DNA from 2 places in the Sinomonas halotolerans genome. Region 1 is predicted to be linked to the other one. Evidence: riboswitches for the same ligand, from Rfam matches in the RefSeq annotation. Region 1 holds a riboswitch; the other holds the start of a gene.
The links. A riboswitch is a leader RNA that binds a small molecule or an ion and turns the genes downstream of it on or off. The one in region 1 is predicted to bind glycine.
Positions count from the first base shown of each region.

Region 2: linked by a shared signal. The riboswitch ahead of ABCQ75_RS05590 (methylenetetrahydrofolate reductase) and the one ahead of gcvP (aminomethyl-transferring glycine dehydrogenase) in region 1 are both predicted to bind glycine.

Region 1 is NZ_JBDFRB010000001.1:479,615-485,445, forward strand. It holds gene gcvP (aminomethyl-transferring glycine dehydrogenase) at 1-1,975, opposite strand, end outside; glycine riboswitch at 2,016-2,113, opposite strand; glycine riboswitch at 2,115-2,213, opposite strand; gene ABCQ75_RS02125 (hypothetical protein) at 2,369-2,575, opposite strand; gene ABCQ75_RS02130 (Tex family protein) at 2,807-5,308, opposite strand; gene ABCQ75_RS02135 (metal-dependent hydrolase) at 5,531-5,831, opposite strand, start outside.
Region 2 is NZ_JBDFRB010000003.1:315,511-321,341, forward strand. It holds gene ABCQ75_RS05580 (LytR C-terminal domain-containing protein) at 1-620, shown strand, start outside; gene ABCQ75_RS05585 (TetR/AcrR family transcriptional regulator) at 645-1,319, opposite strand; glycine riboswitch at 1,486-1,583, shown strand; gene ABCQ75_RS05590 (methylenetetrahydrofolate reductase) at 1,716-2,564, shown strand; gene ABCQ75_RS05595 (TolB family protein) at 2,598-3,527, opposite strand; gene ABCQ75_RS05600 (sugar phosphate isomerase/epimerase family protein) at 3,532-4,536, opposite strand; gene ABCQ75_RS05605 (Gfo/Idh/MocA family protein) at 4,580-5,728, opposite strand; gene ABCQ75_RS05610 (carbohydrate ABC transporter permease) at 5,757-5,831, opposite strand, start outside.

The DNA.
Region 1 (5,831 bases):
ACGGGTAGGTGATCATGATCGCCGAGAGGCGGTCCCGGTTGGCCTCGATCTTGGCCTCGAGGTCTGCGTGGTCGATCGTGCCGTCGGCGGCGGTCGCGACGACGACGACCTTCATGCCCGCGAGGACGGCGGAGGCCGCGTTGGTGCCGTGCGCCGAGGCCGGGATGAGGCAGATGTCGCGCTGGGACTCCCCGCGGGACGCGTGGTAGCCGCGGATCGCGAGGAGGCCGGCGAGCTCGCCCTGCGAGCCCGCGTTCGGCTGGATCGAGACCTGGTCGTAGCCGGTGATCGTGGCCAGATCGGCCTCGAGATCGGCGATGAGCTCCCGCCAGCCCTCGGTCTGCGTGTCCGGGGCGAACGGGTGGATCCCGGCGAACTCGGGCCACGTGATGGCCTCCATCTCGACCGTGGCGTTGAGCTTCATGGTGCAGGAGCCGAGCGGGATCATGGTGCGGTCGAGCGCGAGGTCGCGGTCCGAGAGCTTGCGGAGGTAGCGCAGCATCTGGGTCTCGGAGCGGTGCGTGTGGAACACCGGGTGCTGGAGGTAGAGGCTCGAGCGGTGGACCTCCGCCGCGAGGCCGAAGCCCGCAGCGCCGTCCTCGGCACCGAGGTGGGAGTCGACGCCGTCGCCCGCGGCACCGGCGCCGAAGACCGAGGCGACGGTCGCGACGTGCTCGGAGGTCGTCGTCTCGTCGCACGAGATGCCCACGGTGTCGGCGTCCACGAGGCGCAGGTTGATGCCCTGCTTCTCGGCCTTCTCCACGAGGGCGGCCGCGCGGCCCGGGACCACGGCAGTGACGGTGTCGAAGAAGCTCGTGTGTGCTACCTCGACCCCGGCGCCTGCGAGGGCCGCGGCGAGCGAGACGGCGTGGCGGTGCGTCCGCTGGGCGATCGCCTTGAGGCCCTCGGGGCCGTGGTAGACGGCGTACATCGACGCGACGATGGCCAGGAGCGCCTGGGCCGTGCAGATGTTGGACGTGGCCTTCTCGCGTCGGATGTGCTGCTCGCGCGTCTGGAGCGCGAGGCGGTAGGCGGGCTGTCCGGCGTCGTCCTTCGAGACGCCCACGAGGCGGCCGGGGAGCTGGCGCTCGAGGCCAGCGTGGACGGCCATGAAGGCCGCGTGCGGGCCGCCGTAGAACAGCGGGACGCCGAAGCGCTGGGCGGAGCCGACGGCGATGTCCGCGCCCTGCTCGCCCGGGGACTTGATGAGGGTCAGCGCCAGGAGGTCGGCGGCGACGGTCACCATGGCGCCGCGCTCCTTGGCAGCGGCGATGAGGCCGGTGGCGTCGGCGACGAGGCCGGAGGCGCCGGGCTGCTGCAGGACGATCCCGTTGATGGGGCCCTCGGGGAGGCCGTTGGAGAGGTCGGCGACCTCGACCTCGAAGCCCAGGGCCTCGGCGCGGCCCTTGACGATCGCGATGGACTGCGGGAACAGGTCCGCGTCAAGAACGGTCTTGCCATCCTTGGAGGCCTTGTCCTTGTTCGCCCGCCGCATGAGCAGCACGGCCTCGGCCACGGCGGTGGCCTCGTCGAGCAGGGACGCGTTCGCGATCGGGAGGCCCGTGAGGTCCTCGACTGCGGTCTGGAAGTTCAGGAGGGCCTCGAGGCGGCCCTGGGAGATCTCCGGCTGGTAGGGCGTGTAGGCCGTGTACCAGGCGGGGTCCTCGACGATGTTGCGGCGGATGACGGGCGGCGTCACCGTGTCGTAGTAGCCCTGTCCGATCATCTGGACGCGGGGCCGGTTCTTCGACGCGAGGGCGCGGAGGGCCGCGAGGGTCTCGGGCTCGCTCAGGGCGCGGCCGAGGGAGAGCGGCTTGTCCTGCTTGATGCTGTCCGGGACGGCGGTCTCGGCGAGCGCCTCGACGCTGTCGAACCCGACGGTGTCGAGCATGTGCTTGATGTCGGAATCGCGCCGGGCACCGATGTGCCGGTCGACGAATGCTGCGGGGGAAAGGTCCGTCACGGGGAACTCCATCAATCAGGCCGGCCGGGTGGCGCGGCTTTTGACTCTCGTTCCTCCCCGCTCTGTATGGGACCTGAGAGATTCCGCCGGGTGTTCCCGGCTTGCACCGTCGGTGAGCGCCGCTGGGTGCGGGGCTGCTTTCCAGAGTTGCCTTGCCGCAGCGGTACAGGTGCCTGAGAGATTCCTGGGGAGGTGTTGCTCCTACGGCGCCTGCTTGCTCATGCTCGCAGGACTCTCCCGCCGCAGATCAGAGGCAATGTTCAGTTGTGGCCCAGCTGGGTCTGTGCTCCAACTGGTCCCGGACCTGAGCCGGGCGGCGCCGCTCATAGCGGCACTAGTCCATTGTGCTATGCCGGAGGTCACGTCGGCAAATGGCCTGCGCCACTCCCCCGCCCCGTCCGGCGCTCACTCGGCCGTGGACACGCTCCTGCTGCCGCGGCCGAGCAGGCCGCCGTCAGGGCTGAGAGCGGCGCCGCGTGTGCGCCGCATGCCGCGGATGGCTCCGAGCAGCAGCGTGGCGCCCGCGAGGGCCGCCACTGACAGGAAGAAGAGCAGCCCACCGAGGGCTACGGTGCCGAAGAAGACGGCCGTCTGAAGGTTGAACTCGAACATTCTCTCCACTCGCTCCGGGGCCGTGGATCTCGTGGCCCCACCGTCAATTCTGACGGGGCGGAGAGGGCGGAACGCCCCGGATTCCGGGCCCCGGAGCCGTGAGATCCGACACACCCGCGCCGCCCGCGGCGGGAGGGGACATGACCCCGCGACGTGACACGGCTCCACAGCCTTGCGGGGTCGAGTCCGCGTGCGGGGACATGACCCCAGTGGCCCCAGGGCCAACGCCGATCAGCGCGCGAGGCCTGCCCGCCGCAGAGCGTCCGCAAGCGCCGTGTCTGCGCCCCCGCTCCCCGGCCCGCCCTTCGCAGCGCCCTGGCCTCCGCCCTGCCCCGACCGGGGCTGCCCAGACCGGGGGTGGTCGGAGCGGGGCTCCCCGGACCGCGTCTGGCCGGCCCCACGCCCGCCCCCGCGCTTGCCGGCCCGCTGGTCGGCCTCGCGCTCGGCACCCGGGCGCCGTTCGGCGTCGGACGCACGACGGCGCGCCTCGCCGCCCGCTCCCGGCCGCCCGCCGCCGGGCTCGTCATCGAGGCGGAGGGTGAGCGAGATGCGCTTGCGGGCCGGGTCGACGTCGAGGACCTTGACCTTGACGACCTGCCCCGATGTGACGACCTCGCGGGGGTCGGAGACGAACTTCGTGCTCATCGCCGAGACGTGGACGAGCCCGTCCTGGTGCACGCCCAGGTCGACGAAGGCGCCGAAGGCGGCGACGTTGGAGACCGTGCCCTCGAGCACCATGCCGGGCTTGAGGTCGTTGATGGTCTCGACGCCCTCGGCGAGCGCCGCGGTGACGAACTCCGGTCGCGGGTCGCGGCCCGGGCGCGCGAGCTCGGCCATGACGTCCCGGACCGTGGGCAGGCCGAAGCGGTCGTCGACGAACTGGGCCGCGTCCAGCGCCGCGACCCGCTCCTTTGCACCGCCTGCCGCCTCGAGGATGCGGCCGGCGAGGCCGTAGGCCTCGGGGTGGACGGAGGAGGAATCGAGGGGCTGCTTCCCGCCCGTGATGCGCAGGAATCCGGCGCACTGCTCGAACGCCTTCGCGCCCAGGCGCGGGACCTTCTTGAGCTCGGAGCGGCTCGCGAAGGCGCCGTGCTCGTCGCGGTACTCGACGATGTTCCGGGAGAGGTTCGGACCCACTCCGGCCACGCGCGAGAGCAGCGCGGGAGAGGCCGTGTTGACGTCCACGCCCACCGCGTTCACGCAGTCCTCGACCACTGCGTCGAGGGTCCGCTCGAGCTTGGCGGCGGTCACGTCGTGCTGGTACTGGCCCACGCCGATCGACTTCGGGTCGATCTTGACGAGCTCGGCGAGCGGGTCCTGGAGGCGCCGCGCGATCGAGACCGCGCCGCGGAGGGAGACGTCCAGGCCCGGGAGCTCGGCGGAGGCGAGGGCCGAGGCCGAGTACACGGAGGCTCCCGCCTCGGAGACGATGACCTTGGCCCGTCGTGGCATCCCGAGCCGGGTCAGGAGCTCGCCCGCGAGGCGGTCCGTCTCGCGGCTCGCGGTCCCGTTGCCCACCGCTACAAGCTCCACGCCGTGCTTCCGGGCGAGCCGCTCGAGCACCGCGAGGGATTCGTCCCACTTCTTGGCCGGCTGGTGCGGGTACACGGTCGCGGTGTCCACGACCTTTCCCGTGCCGTCCACCACGGCGACCTTGACGCCTGTGCGGAGACCGGGGTCGAGCCCGAGGACGGCGCGGTTCCCGGCCGGGGCGGCGAGGAGGACGTCCCGCAGGTTGGCCGCGAACACCCTCACGGCCTCGTCCTCGGCGGCTTCGAAGAGCCGTGCGCGCAGGTCGGATTCGAGCTTGGCGAGCAGCCGGCCCTGCCACGCGACCTTCACGGTCTGGGCGAGCCACGTGCCCGCGGGCGTCCCCTGGTCCGCCCGGACCCCGAGGGCGTGTGCTACGGCGCGCTCGTAGCCGGCGCGGGCCTGGGCGAGCTCGGCCTCGTCGCGCGGGTCGGCCTCGGCGATCTCGAGGGAGAGCTCCCCCTCGCGCTCGCCGCGCAGGAGGGCGAGGACGCGGTGCCCGGGGAGGGAGTCCACGGGCTGGACGTAGTCGGCGAAGTCGGCGTACTTGCCCTCGGGACCCCCGCCGGGCCCGGTCTTCTGGCCCGCGTCCTTGGCGGCGGAGCGCAGGCGTCCTCCCGCGAAGAGCCGCTCGCGCAGGGACGCGACGAGCGCGGCGTCCTGGCCGGCGCGCTCGGTGAGGATCGCGCGGGCGCCCGCGAGGGCCTCCTGCGCCCCCGTGATGCTGTGCTCGGGGTTGAGGTAGCCCGCGGCCAGGGCGGTGGGGTCGGCGCCCGGGTCGGCGAGGATCGCGTCGGCGAGGGGTTCGAGCCCCGCTTCCCGCGCGATCTGCGCGCGGGTGCGCCGCTTGGACTTGTACGGCAGGTACAGGTCCTCGAGCTCGGCCTTGGTCGCGGCGGTGAGCAGGGCGGCGTGCAGCTCGGCGGTGAGGGCGCCCTGCTCCGCGATGGAGAGCACGACGGCGCGGCGGCGCTCCTCGAGCTCGCGCAGGTACCGGAGGCGCTCCTCGAGGGTGCGCAGCTGGGCGTCGTCGAGCGTTCCCGTGGCCTCCTTGCGGTACCGGGCGATGAACGGGACCGTGGCGCCGCCGTCCAGGAGCTCGACCGCGGCGCGCACCTGCCATGCCTGGACGCCCAGCTCGGCGGCGATCGTCCCGGCGATCTTCGCGGCGGTCTCCTCGGCGCCCGGCAGCGCGGGCTCCACGGGACCCGCGCCGGCGGCAGCGGCCGGGCTGGCGGAAGCGGCGGGGCTGGCGGAAGCGGCGGGGCTGGCAGAAGCGGCGGGGGCGGAGAGTCGGGTCACGGCAGGTCCTTGCTCAATGCTCACCGTCCTACTGTGCACCATCTGTCGGACACTTCTCGCGCCGGACCCACGCTTCTCGCGCCCGCGCAGGCCTCCTCGCGCCGCCATGGGCCGGCCCTGCGGTCATCCGCCCCCGATCCCCCACGCGAGCGCCAGCGCGGTGAGGCCGGAGCGCCCCATCGCGAACAGCGCCACGCCCACGCCGGCGAACGCGTAGAGGCCCACAGGGATGAGCACGAGCCACTCACGGACGGATCCCGCGCCGCCGAGCACGGGGATGGAGAGGTGCCCGCCGCGCCGCCACATCCACCGCACCACGGGCACCTTGTGCAGGAGCCGGGGCCGGCGGAACCGGAGCGGCCACAGCAGGTTGCACCCGCCGGTGGTGAGCATGTCCCCCGCGATGTGCACCGCGGCGCCGAGC
Region 2 (5,831 bases), on a different contig from region 1:
ACCTGACCGTCTACCACGGCCACCGCGTGGTGAGCGGCCCCGACCTGCGCTCGCAGTTCGAGCCTGACCCCGACGAGGCCGAGAACGTGCCCCGCATGCGAAGGCGGATACTGCACGGGGCCATGATCGCCCTGCTTGTGGCGATCGTGGTCTTCGGGGCCGGTGCCGCATGGGCGATCCTGTCCGGCTACATCAAGCTTCCCGAGCCCGCGACCGCGCCGAGCCTCGCTGCATGCCCGAGCGGCACCTACGACTACCTCCCGCCCGAGCAGACCACCGTCAACGTGCTCAACGCCGCCGGCCGGGAGGGGCTCGCGAGGCAGGTCGCGGACGAGCTCGCGAAGCGCAGGTTCAGGGTCCTCGCCGTGGACAACGAGAAGTTCTCCACCGCGGCCACGGCCGTGGTGCGTTCCGGGTCCGCGGGGGAGGCTGCCGCGTTCACGCTTCAGCGGCACGTTCCGGGCAGCGTGTTCGTGCGGGATCCGCGCGCCGACGACTCCGTGGACCTCCTGCTCGGCCCCGCGTTCACCGGGCTCGCCGCGCCCAAGGTGGTCGACCAGACCCCGGGCACCCTCAACTGCGAGCTTCCCAGCCCGACGGCGACCCCGCCCGTCCGCTGAGGCCGGCCCGGCCCGGCGCCCCGCTCAGGCGCGCAGCGGCCGCCCGTCCTCGCCGAAGCGCGCCCCGACCCCCAGCTGGATGAAGCGCACGGTGGCGTCCGTGCGGCGCTCGCCGGCGTCGTCGTCCGCCTCTTCCGCAGCCTCCTCCGGGCCGCCCCCAGGCCCTGGAGCCCCGCGGCGCCCGCGGTCCGCGCTCGCGGTGAGGGAGCCGTGGACCAGCTGGACGAGCTCCTCGACGTCCCCCTCGGGCAGGTACCCCTGCGCCATCCCGTCGGTGAGGATGGCCTTCAGGAGGTCGTTCAGCTCGCCCACGTGGTCGCCCAGCTTCGCGAAGGACGACGGCGAGAGCACCGCGCGCATGGCGGGTCCCGGGGGGAGGTGGCGGCGGGAGAGGTCCTCGACCTGCGCACGGATGTACACGGCGAGCCGGTCGACCGGGTTCTCGAGCCGCGCGAGCTCCGCCTTGAGGTCCGTGAGGAACCGGCCCGTCTCGGCGAGGGCGTAGCCGATGAGCAGCTCCTCCATGTCCGCGTAGTAGTTGTAGACCGCAGTGCGCCCCACCCCGGCCTGCCGGGCCACGTCCGTCATGGTGAGCCCGGGGAGGCCGCGCGTGAACAGGAGCTCGCCGAACGCGTCCAGGATGCGACGCTGCGTGAGAGCGCGCTGGGCTGCGTTCGACTCGGCCTGGATGCGGGGCATGTCTACATTTTACGTCGGTGTGTCACCAAAAGCCCTTTGTTGCGGGTGATCAAGCCTGCTCCTGCGCGCGCATGTCGTGCCGATGGCGCGGCCTTTGACAGCGGTCGGTGAGCCCCGACACACTGATCGGGTGCGGCCGTGCCCGCCATACAACTGAAGACGCCGATGATCCGCGGCGGGAGAATCCCGCCGGCGCAGCAAGCGGGTGCCGTAGGAGCAAATCCTCCCCAGGAATCTCTCAGGCCCATGTACCGCCGCGGTGAGGCTCCTCTGGAAAGCAGCCTCCGGGCTCACCGACGGTGCAAGCGGACCACCCTCCCGCGGAAACTCTCAGGTCCATGACAGAGCGGGGAGGACGCCCGCCGGCTTCGCCCGGCCAGAGAAGAGGAGTCCTCCATGCCAGCGCATGCCCTTCCCCCCGCCGCAGGCCAGGCACCGTCCTGCCCGGCCCCCGCAGCCAGCCCGGCCGTTCGCGATCCCGGCCCCCCAGCCCTTCCGCTGCGCCGGGAGATCGTCCCCACCGAGGGCATTGCCGCCCGGGTCGCCGCCGCGCTCCCCGAGGGCTCGGCCCTCACCGTCACGTGCCTCCCGCACCACGGCATGGAGCCGACCGCGGAAACCTCGGTCCGGCTCGCGGACCTCGGCTATCGCGTTGTGCCGCACCTCGCGGCGCGCAGCATCGTGGACAGGGCGCGGCTGGCGCGCGCGCTCCGCGAGTTCGCGTCCGCCGGGATCACGGAGGTTTTCGCCGTCAGCGGCGACGCCGCGCAGCCGGCGGGGCCCTACGCCGACTCCACCTCGCTCCTGGAGGACATCGCCGACCTCTCCGGCGGCGCGTTCGCCGCAGGGGTGGCGGGCTATCCCGAAGGGCATCCTCAGCGCAGCGGGCCCGAACTCCTGGATGCGCTTCTCGCCAAGCAGCACCTCGCCGCCAGCGTGGCCACGCAGATGTGCTTCTCCGCCGCCGCGATCACGGACTACGCCGCGCTCCTGCGCGCCGAGGGCATCCGGCTCCCGGTCTGGGCAGGCGTCCCCGGCGCCGTGCCACGGGCGCGGCTCGTCGCGCTGGCCGCGAAGATCGGCGTGGGCCCCTCGCTGGCGTTCATCACCCGCAAGGGCCCCCTGGCCCGCCGCCTCCTGGGCAGCGGCGGGGTCTACTCGCCGGAGGGGCTCGTGCGCAGCCTCGAGACGAGTCCGGCAGGCCTGGCCGGGATCCACCTCTTCACCTTCAACAGCTTCGGCTGAGCGCGCTGTACGCGGAGGGCGCTGCGGGCGCCCTCATCCCAGGGGATAGTCAATGAACGCGAAGGCCGAGGAGTCGGGCGCCCAGCTGGGGACGTTGACCGTCCCCTGCCCGCCCCACAGGGCAACGAGCGTGACGGGCTCGTCGCATGCGCTGACGTGGACGAGCCTGAGCTCCACGGGCTGGTCCGCGGGGTGGCCGCGGGTTCCCGGTGCGTAGCTGAGGTACACCGCAACACTGCCGTCCGGCGCGACGTGCGGGAACCAGTTCACCCGCTCGTCGTGGGTGAGCTGCTCGAGCTGGCAACCGTCGGGGCGCGCCCGTGCCAGTTGGGCGTGCCCCGGCAGTGCCGAGAACTGTTCGGTGTTGAAGACGATCCACTCTCCGTCAGGTGTCCACTCGCACCCGTCCGCCGGGCCGGGGTGGGTGGTGACGGCGAGGTCGTTGCCGCCATCCGTGTCGACCGTGTGGATGGTCGCGGACGCCCACCAGTCCCCGCCCTCCGGTTCGAGCCGTACATAGGCGAGCCTCTGCCCGTCGGGGCTGACGCCGTGCAGGAAATGCATTGCCCTGTCGTCGCGGGTCACGCGCCGCGCGGGACCGCCCCCGAGCGAGGTCGCCCAGATGTGCCCGTCATCGGCCGAGGCGAACAGCGTGGCCCCGTCCGGCGCGAGGACGTGATCGTTGTTGACGCCGGGCATGCCCGGCGAAGGGATCTCCCGGGGCGGACCCGATCCATCGACGGGGAGCGTCCACAGGAGCCCGTCGCCGTTGAGCACGAGGCGGCCGTCGGGCGTCCAGTTCGGGGCCTCGTAGAGGCGCTCGCGGGATTCGAAGACAGTCCGGACACTGCTGGATGCCCTGTCCCAAATGCGGATCCGGGCCCGCTGGCCCCGGCGGAGCTGCCGTGGACGGGCAGCTGTCCCGCCCCACCGGGGACCCTCGGCAGGTGCTGGCGCTGCCACGCGTTCAGGACTGGTTGCTGAAGGCGGCGTCGAAGGACTGGGAGCTCGGGGCGAAGTCGAACTTCTTGAGCTCCTTGAGTGCCTCCGGGGCGCCGACGAGGCGGTCCATGCCGGCGTCCTCCCATTCGACCGAGATCGGGCCGTCGTAGCCGATCGCGGTCAGGGCGCGGAAGCAGTCCTCCCACGGAACGTCGCCGCGGCCGGCGGAGACGAAGTCCCAGCCGCGGTGCGGGTCGCCCCAGGACAGGTGCGAGGAGAGGATCCCGGCCCGGCCGTTGCCCATCCGCATCCGGGTGTCCTTGCAGTCCACGTGGTAGATCCGGTCCGCGAAGTCGGTGATGAACGCGACGGGGTCCAGGCCCTGCCACACCATGTGCGAGGGGTCCCAGTTGAGCCCGAACGCCTCGCGGTGCCCGATCGCCTCGAGCGCCCGCTGCGTGGACCAGTAGTCGTAGGCGATCTCGGACGGGTGGACCTCGTGCGCGAACCGGACGCCGCACTCGTCGAAGACGTCCAGGATGGGGTTCCACCGGTCGGCAAAGTCTTGGAAGCCGGCCTCGATGACGTCCGCGCCGACGGGCGGGAACATGGCCACGTACTGCCAGATGCTCGAGCCCGTGAAGCCCACGACGGTCTTCACCCCGAGGGCGCGGGCGAGCCGGGCGGTGTCCTTGAGGTCCTCGGCCGCACGCTGGCGCACGCCCTCGGGGTCGCCGTCGCCCCAAACCGCGGAACCCACGATCGCCTGGTGCCGGAAGTCGATCGGGTCGTCGCACACGGCCTGGCCCTTGAGGTGGTTCGAGATGGCGAAGAGCTTGAGGCCGTGCCGGGAGAGGATGCCGAGGCGCTCGGCGATGTACGCCCCGTCGTCCCAGCGGGCGGCGTCGAGGTGCTCGCCGGAGACGGCGATCTCGAGGCCGTCGTAGCCCCAGCCGGCCGCGAGCTCGGCGACCTCCTCGAGCTTGAGGTCGGCCCACTGGCCGGTGAACAGGGTGAAGGGGCGGGGCATGGGGTTCCTTTCTGCGGGGAACGGGTCAGACTGCTGGAATGGCTCAGAGGTGCACGGTGCTGGACTTGGCGGCGGCGGATTCCTCGATCGCGCCGAGGACGCGCTGGACCTGGAGGCCCTCCTCGAAGGACGGGCTCGGGGCGGAGCCCTCCCGGATGGCCTCGAGGAAGTCCCGGATCTGGTGGGTGAACGTGTGCTCCCAGCCGATCATGTGCCCCTGCGGCCACCACGCGCCGGCGTACGGGTGCCCCGGCTCGGTGACGACGATCCGGCGGAAGCCCTGCTCCTCGGCAGGTGCGGTCGCATCGAGGAACTCGAGCTCGCCGAGCCGCTCGAGGTCGAACGCGAGCGCCCCCTCGGAGCCGTAGACCTCGATCCGCAGCGAATTCTTCCGCCCGGTGGCCACGCGCGAGACCTCCACCGAGGCGACCGCCCCGGAGGCGAGGGACAGCGTGGCCCAGGCGGCGTCGTCGACCGTCACCTCCTCCGGACCCCCGGGCCCGGGGCGCTGCGCCACGAAGGTGTGGAGGCGGCCCGAGACCTCGGTGACCGTGTCACCGGTGAGGTACTGCACCTGGTCGATCGCGTGGGAGGCGATGTCCCCGAGCGCGCCCGAACCCGCCGTCTCCTTGCGGAGCCGCCAGGTCATGGGAGCCCCCTCGTCCGCGAGCCAGTCCTGCAGGTACGACGCGCGGACCTCGCGGACGGCGCCGATCCTCCCGGCCGCGATGAGCTGCTTCGCGTAGGCGAGCGCCGGCACGCGCCGGTAGTTGAAGCCGACCATCGAGACGACGCCGCGCGCGCGGGCCGATGCCGCGGCAGCGACCATGCGCTCGGACTCGGGCAGCGAATTGGCCAGCGGCTTCTCGACGAGGACATGCTTGCCGGCCTCGAGCGCGGCGATCGCGATCTCCGCGTGCAGCCAGCCTGGGGCGCAGATGTCCACGATGTGCACGTCGTCCCGCGCGATCACCTCGCGCCAGTCCGTGGCGGACTCCTTCCAGCCGTACCGCGCGGCCGCCTCGGCGACCTGCTCGGCGTCCCGCCCCACGAGGACCTTCTGCTCCACGGCGGGGACGTCGAAGTAGGCGGCGACGTTCCGCCAGGCCTGCGAGTGGGCCTTGCCCATGAAGGCATAGCCGATCGCGGCGACGCCGAGCGGCTGGCTGGCGGGCTGCTCGTTCGTTTCCACGGTGTGCTCCTGATTCCTGCCGCGGGGGCTACTTGACGGCGCCGGCGGACAGGCCGGCGACGAGGTGCTTCTGCACCAGAATGAATCCGATGAGGACAGGAAG